DNA from 3 places in the Pseudoalteromonas sp. NZS100 genome. Region 2 is predicted to be linked to each of the others. Evidence: predicted binding sites of a transcription regulator. Region 2 holds the regulator's gene; each other region holds the start of a gene.

Region 1 (2,278 bases), on a different contig from region 2:
CCTGAAAAAGCAAAAGAAACCGACGGCCCCATTGTTGCTGATCCAACTAGTATTCAATTATTGGAGCTTGCAAGTAAAGTAGCACGCTCTGATGCAAGTGTAATGGTACTTGGCCCAAGTGGTTCAGGTAAGGAAGTACTTGCGCGTTATATTCATGATAAGTCGAGCCGATGTAATGAGCCATTTGTAGCGATTAACTGCGCGGCTATTCCTGAAAATATGCTCGAAGCCACGTTATTTGGTTACGAAAAAGGGGCTTTTACGGGGGCGATTCAAGCATGTCCGGGTAAGTTTGAGCAAGCACAAGGCGGTACTATTTTACTTGATGAAATTACTGAAATGGATTTAGGGCTTCAAGCTAAACTTTTACGCGTACTGCAAGAGCGTGAAGTTGAGCGTTTAGGGGGGCGTAAAACAATTCAGCTCGATGTACGTATTTTGGCAACCAGTAATCGTGATTTAAAAGAAGCTGTGTCTGAGAATCAGTTTAGAGAAGATTTATATTACAGGCTTAATGTTTTTCCACTTATGTGGCGACCATTGTGCCAACGCCCTGGCGATATTATTGTATTGGCTAAGCATTTAATTGAGCGCCATATAAGTAAAAGCAAAGAGCCTATGGCGTATTTAGATAAAGCTGCTGAGCAAAAGTTACTGGCTCACGCGTGGCCTGGTAATGTGCGCGAGCTTGATAATGTTATACAGCGTGCACTTATACTGCGCACGGGTAATACAATAAACGAGCATGCTATTTTTATCGAAAACTTAGTATCTAATAACTTTGTTATGGAGCCTTCATTGGCACCAGCGCTAACAGTATCGCCAACAGAATTAGCTCACGCAGATAAAGGTGTTGATAAAAGCACGTTAAGCTCTGCATATTATGATGAAAAATCGCATGCTGAGGATGAGCCTAATCAAGGTTTGCTAGCGGCAGATACCGGTAGCTATAAAGATGAGCTTAAAGACAAAGAGCATCGTATTATTTTAGAAACCCTTGCACGTTGCCAAGGTAAGCGTAAAGACGTTGCTGAAACGTTGGGTATAAGCCCACGAACTTTACGTTATAAACTAGCGCAAATGCGCGATTTAGGTATTTCACTTCCTGCATAACCTCCTATAAACCCTAAGTTTGCGCTGCGAGCTTAGGGTTGTCAAAACTCTGACTCACACAAATTAAAGTTAACCTACTGTATTTTAATGATTAATTATTTGGCATGCTTTGTGCTTTATTACTTATAAGAGTTCACTGCGTGTCAGAGATAAATTATGAAAATTCAAAACAGTGCTGTATTTCAAGAAATGCAATCAATGGCTTTAGAAGCCGGCCGTAATAATCAAACTAATAAACTGCCAACTCAGGTGCAGTCTACTTCTACAGCACAATTTGGCGACATGCTAAGTGATGCAATAAATTCAGTGCACGGGTTACAACAAGATGCCGCGCAAAAAGTAACAGCAGTTGAGATGGGGGATCGAAGTGTATCCCTTGCTGAGGCGATGATTGCTTCTCAAAAATCATCAGTTGCTTTTGAGGCTACAGTACAGGTTCGTAATAAACTTGTTGAAGCTTATAAAGAAATCATGAACATGCCTGTTTAATTAGGTAGTGGAGAATTATTGTGGCGCAATCTAACCAATCTACAGACCTAGCACTTGCTGGTGGCGGTATTGACCAAAGTGGTGGTGGTGATGATCAACAAGAACAAAAGTCAGGCTACTTAAGTGCTTTAAATGGTGTTGATGTATTGCGCCAAGTAACATTGGTTATAGCATTGGCTATTTGTTTAGCTATCGCGATTTTTATTATTATTTGGGCTCGTCAGCCAGATATGCGCCCGTTAGGCAAAATGCAAACAGAAGAGCTTATTCAAACATTAGACTTTTTAGATGCGCAAAAAATTGAATATCAACTTGATGGCAATGTTGTATCGGTTGATGAAAGCGAATACCAAAACATTAAATTGCTAATGACCCGCGAAGGGTTAGAGCAAGGCCCTGCATCTGGCTCCGACATAATTATGCAAGATATGGGCTTTGGTGTAAGCCAACGCTTAGAGCGCGAACGCCTTAAACATGGCCGCGAGCAACAACTTGCCCGCACCATTGAAGAGCTAAATAACATTACTCGCGCCAAAGTATTGTTAGCCATCCCTAAAGAAAACGTATTTGCCCGCAGAGAGAAAAAACCATCCGCTACTGTTGTATTAACACTTAAGCGTGGCCGCTCACTTGACCGTGAAGAAGTAGACTCTGTTGTTGATATGATTGCTTCAGC
Region 2 (2,278 bases):
TTTCATCATATTAGTGTCGAGCAAGCTTCTCTTTGTGTTTGATTACTTGGCGATCGAGCTTGTCGATCAACGAGTCAATAGCGGCATACATATCTTGATGTTCTGTAGAGGCAAATAGCTCAGCACCGCTTACGTGTATTGTGGCTTCTGCTTTTTGATTTAATTTTTCTACATCGAGAATGACATGAACATTATTTATATGATCAGAGTGTCTTTCAAGCTTCGCAAATTTAGTATTAATATAGTCTCTTAGTGAATCGGTTAATTCTACGTGACGACCAGTTAAGTTTAGTTGCATAAGCATTACCCTCTTAGTTTAGCGTCTTAAATCAGACTTTTACGCTGATTTGACGGTGGAATAGCAAGAGATTCGCGGTATTTTGCGATTGTACGTCTTGCTACTTTAATTCCTTGCTCAGCCAATATATCCGCTATTTTGCTATCACTCAATGGTTTTGCTGAGTTTTCTGCTGCGATTAATTTTCGGATAAGCGCACGTATTGCTGTAGATGAACATTCACCACCGTTTTCAGTACTTACATGGCTTGAGAAAAAGTATTTAAGCTCAAATATACCACGGGGTGTATGCATGTACTTTTGAGTAGTTACGCGTGAAATTGTCGATTCGTGCATTTCTACCATTTCAGCGACATCATTTAAAACCATTGGTTTCATGGCTTCAGGGCCATGTTCAAAAAAGCCTTGTTGTTGCTTAACAATACAATTAGTAACTTTTAATAGCGTGTCGTTTCTACTTTCTAAGCTTTTAATAAACCATTTAGCTTCTTGTAAATGTGAGCGAATAAACTGGCTGTCACCACTTGATTTTACAGTGCGAGACATTGCCGCGTATTGGCTATTAACACGAATTTTAGGCATGCTATCTGGGTTTAATTCAACAACCCAGCGGCCTTTAATTTTTTTAACTGACACATCAGGAATAACATACTCAGATTCTTCCCTTACAATAGTATCTGCAGGTTTTGGGTTGAGAGTATGTATTAGTGTCATTACTTCTTTAAGCTCTTCTTCTTTGAGCTTAGTTTTTTTCATTAATGTACGATAGTCGCGAGCTGCTAATAGATCAATATGCTCGGTTAAAATCATTTTCGTTTCATTAATGTAAGGTGTTTCTTTATCAAATTGATTAAGCTGAATACACAAACACTCTTGTAAACTACGTGCAGCAATACCAACAGGATCAAACAGTTGGATGCGTTTTAATACCGCTTCAATTTCATCAAGTTCAACTTCGTTATCATCTTCGTTTTCTTGATTAAAGCTTTCTAAAATTTCTTCGCAACTGAGAGTTAAAATACCTGAATCATCGACGGCCTCTACAATCGCAATAGCGATGGCTTCATCGGTAGGGCTAAATGGTGTTAGTTGTAATTGCCACATTAAATACTCATGGAGCGTTTCAGTAGAGGCGCCTTGGTATATTGATTCGTCTTCAGGCATTGGACCTGATGAGGCTGCAGGAGCGGCACTCATGTACTCATCCCAACTAACATCCATAGCCATGTCGTCACTTAGCGTGTCTTTTGCAAGTGCTTCACCAGTATCTTGTTCGTATTCGCTCGGAGCATCGTCAGCAGATGCGCTAACAGTTATGTCATCGGTATCAGCTTTTTGCTCGTTTTTACCAGCAGCGTCTTCAGAATAGTCTGCCTCTTCAACCTCTAATAGTGGATTACTGTCGAGAGCTTCTTGTATTTCTTGCTGGAGATCCAATGTACTGAGTTGCAACAAACGAATAGCTTGTTGCAACTGTGGAGTCATTGTAAGTTGCTGGCCCATGCGCAGCTGTAGTGATTGCCTCATGTATCTCTAACAATCCTTTTATGTTGTTATAATTAATACTAGCAGATGCTTAAAGACATGGCGTAAATGTTACAGCCTAAATTGCTCGCCTAAGTAAACATCGCGTACTGTTTTATCATTTAATACGTGTTCTGGAGTACCTGATGCAATCAGCTCCCCATGAGAAACAATGTAGGCTTTTTCACAAACATCAAGGGTCTCTCTTACGTTATGGTCGGTAATTAATACACCAATCCCACGATTTTTAAGATGTTCTATTATTTTCTTTATATCTAATACCGAAATAGGGTCAACACCGGCAAACGGTTCATCCAGTAGTATAAATTTAGGATCTGCTGCCAGCGCTCGTGCTATTTCTACACGACGACGTTCTCCACCCGACAATGCCATACCTTGGCTATCACGAATGTGTTGTATGCTAAATTCATCTAATAAGTTATTGAGCGTGTCTTCT
Region 3 (2,278 bases), on a different contig from region 2:
ACTACAGTTTATGACTCATTAGGTGAGCCACATGTTTTACAGCTTTTCTTTGTAAAGCAAGACCCAACGACAACACCAAATCAATGGCAAGTTTATGGAACTTTAGACGGGAAAAATTTTGGGACAGATGGAGTTGAAACAGTCGCAGGTTCACATACTCCTATAGATACTTTTGAATTTACATCAGCAGGTTTGCCTAATGTAACATCACCGGCTACAACTTTTGATGATATAGACTTATCTTCTGATGCGACTACAGGTTTGACTTCTCTTTTGACTAATGGTGCAAGTTTTCCTGATGATGTGTCAGTCAGTTGGCGTGATGAAGCGGGAACCAGTAATAAAGTTCCCACTCAGTATGCAGGTAACTTTGAAGTAAAAGCGCTTGAGCAAGACGGTGCTACTGTTGGCCGTTTAGCCGGTATTGATATTGGTACTGATGGTAAAGTAGTTGCATCTTACAGTAATGGTGACTCAACTTTTCTAGGTCAAGTCGCTATGGTTCGTTTTTCTAACTCACAAGGCTTACAGCAAGTCGGTGATACCGCTTGGAAAAAAAGTTTAACATCTGGTGATCCAATTGCAGGCGAACCAGGATCAGGTACTTTAGGATCGATCAATTCATCAGCGCTTGAGCAATCAAATACAAACCTTACTAATGAACTAGTAGACTTAATTACTGCACAGCGTAATTACCAAGCAAACTCACGTGCGCTTGAAGTTAACTCAACTATTCAGCAAAGTATTTTGCAGATTCGATAAGCTAAACCCCATTAAATATATTAGGCTGCACTTTTGCAGCCTTTTTTGTAAGTCCTCTTTGTAAGCCCTTCTAAAAACCTCTCAATGTTGCGTCAAATTTAATCTGGCACCTATTTTGCATTTATAAGTTCAGAGATTTTTTATGTGAGTCGATACTATGGACAAAATGGTCTACATTGCGGCCTCTGGCGCTAAGCAAAGCCTACAAGGGCTTGCGCTTAAAGCCAATAATTTGGCGAATGCAAATACAACAGGATTTAAAGCTGACTTTGCCCAGGCGCGTTCTATGCAAGCGTTTGGCGAAGGTTTGCCTACACGTGTATTTTCAATGCAAGAGCGTCCGGGTTCAAACATGGTATCGGGTGGCATTGTGCAAACCGGGCGAGACTTAGATATCGCAATGAGCGATAACGCATGGCTTGCTGTGCAAGATGCCTCCGGTAATGAAGCTTACACAAAAGTGGGTACGTTAAACGTTACTGCTCAAGGCATGCTTGTAACCAGTCATGGTCGTCAAGTTATTGGCGAAGGGGGACCTGTAATTTTACCCGTCCCAGTCGAAAAAATAGGGTTTAGCCAAGATGGCGCTATTCAAGTTCGACCACAAGGCGCTCCCGCTAACTTTTTAGAAGAAATCGACACGCTTAGAGTGGTAGAAGCAAATAGCTCACAGCTCGAAAAAGGTAACGACGGTTTATTTAGACCAAAAGCAAATGTAACAGTAGATACCTCTGCCAATGTAAAAGTTTTAAGTGGTTCGCTTGAAATGTCGAATGTGAATCCGGTTCACGAAATGGTCGACATGATAAGCCACCAGCGCCAATTTGAATTACAAGTGAAATTAATGAAAACAGCTGAAGAAATTGACGAGCGTCAAGATCAGTTATTACGCATAGTTTAACTTTAAAGTGAGGACACGATTATGAATCCAGCATTGTGGATCAGTAAAACTGGGCTAGACGCTCAACAAACCGATATATCGGTTATCTCAAATAATTTAGCGAATGCGAGTACCGTAGGTTACAAAAAAAGCCGCGCTATATTTGAAGATTTACTTTATCAAAATATTAATCAACCGGGTGGTCGTTCATCGCAAGATACCGAAATGCCGTCGGGCTTAATGTTAGGTGCGGGTGCTAAAGTTGTAGCTAACCAAAAAGAGTTTACGCAAGGCAACATGTTGACCACCGAAAACTCACTAGATTGGATGATTTCTGGCGAAGGTTTTTTTGAAGTACTGCAACCAGATGGCAATATTGCTTACTCACGCAATGGTCAGTTTACTACTGATGGCGATGGACGAATTGTAACATCGGGCGCAGGTTACGTTATTCAGCCAGAAATGAATGTACCTGATGACGCGCAATCAATTACGGTTTCGCAAGACGGCGAAGTATCTGTGCGTGTTGCAGGCCAAGCCGATAACGTTGTAATTGGTCAGCTGACTATTAGTGACTTTATTAATCCATCGGGTCTTGAGCCAATTGGTCAAAACCTTTATACCGAAACGGCTGTA

Evidence for each region. Region 2 encodes sigma-54, which starts transcription at its own class of promoters, with help from an activator protein. Its sites were predicted from a motif close to GTTGGCACGNNNNTNGNNT; they were not measured.
Region 1: fliE (flagellar hook-basal body complex protein FliE) is a predicted target of sigma-54. The motif match lies at 1,212-1,230, and genes of this name have one in related genera.
Region 3: I6E69_RS04955 (flagellar basal body rod protein FlgF) is a predicted target of sigma-54. The motif match lies at 865-883, and genes of this name have one in related genera.

Annotation. Positions count from the first base shown of each region.
Region 1 is NZ_JADYWM010000003.1:296,663-298,940, reverse strand. It holds gene I6E69_RS04795 (sigma-54 dependent transcriptional regulator) at 1-1,113, shown strand, start outside; gene fliE (flagellar hook-basal body complex protein FliE) at 1,270-1,602, shown strand; gene fliF (flagellar basal-body MS-ring/collar protein FliF) at 1,623-2,278, shown strand, end outside.
Region 2 is NZ_JADYWM010000001.1:169,883-172,160, reverse strand. It holds gene ptsN (PTS IIA-like nitrogen regulatory protein PtsN) at 1-6, opposite strand, end outside; gene hpf (ribosome hibernation promoting factor) at 11-298, opposite strand; gene I6E69_RS00840 (RNA polymerase factor sigma-54) at 325-1,824, opposite strand; gene lptB (LPS export ABC transporter ATP-binding protein) at 1,894-2,278, opposite strand, start outside.
Region 3 is NZ_JADYWM010000003.1:331,337-333,614, reverse strand. It holds gene flgE (flagellar hook protein FlgE) at 1-762, shown strand, start outside; gene I6E69_RS04955 (flagellar basal body rod protein FlgF) at 920-1,663, shown strand; gene flgG (flagellar basal-body rod protein FlgG) at 1,685-2,278, shown strand, end outside.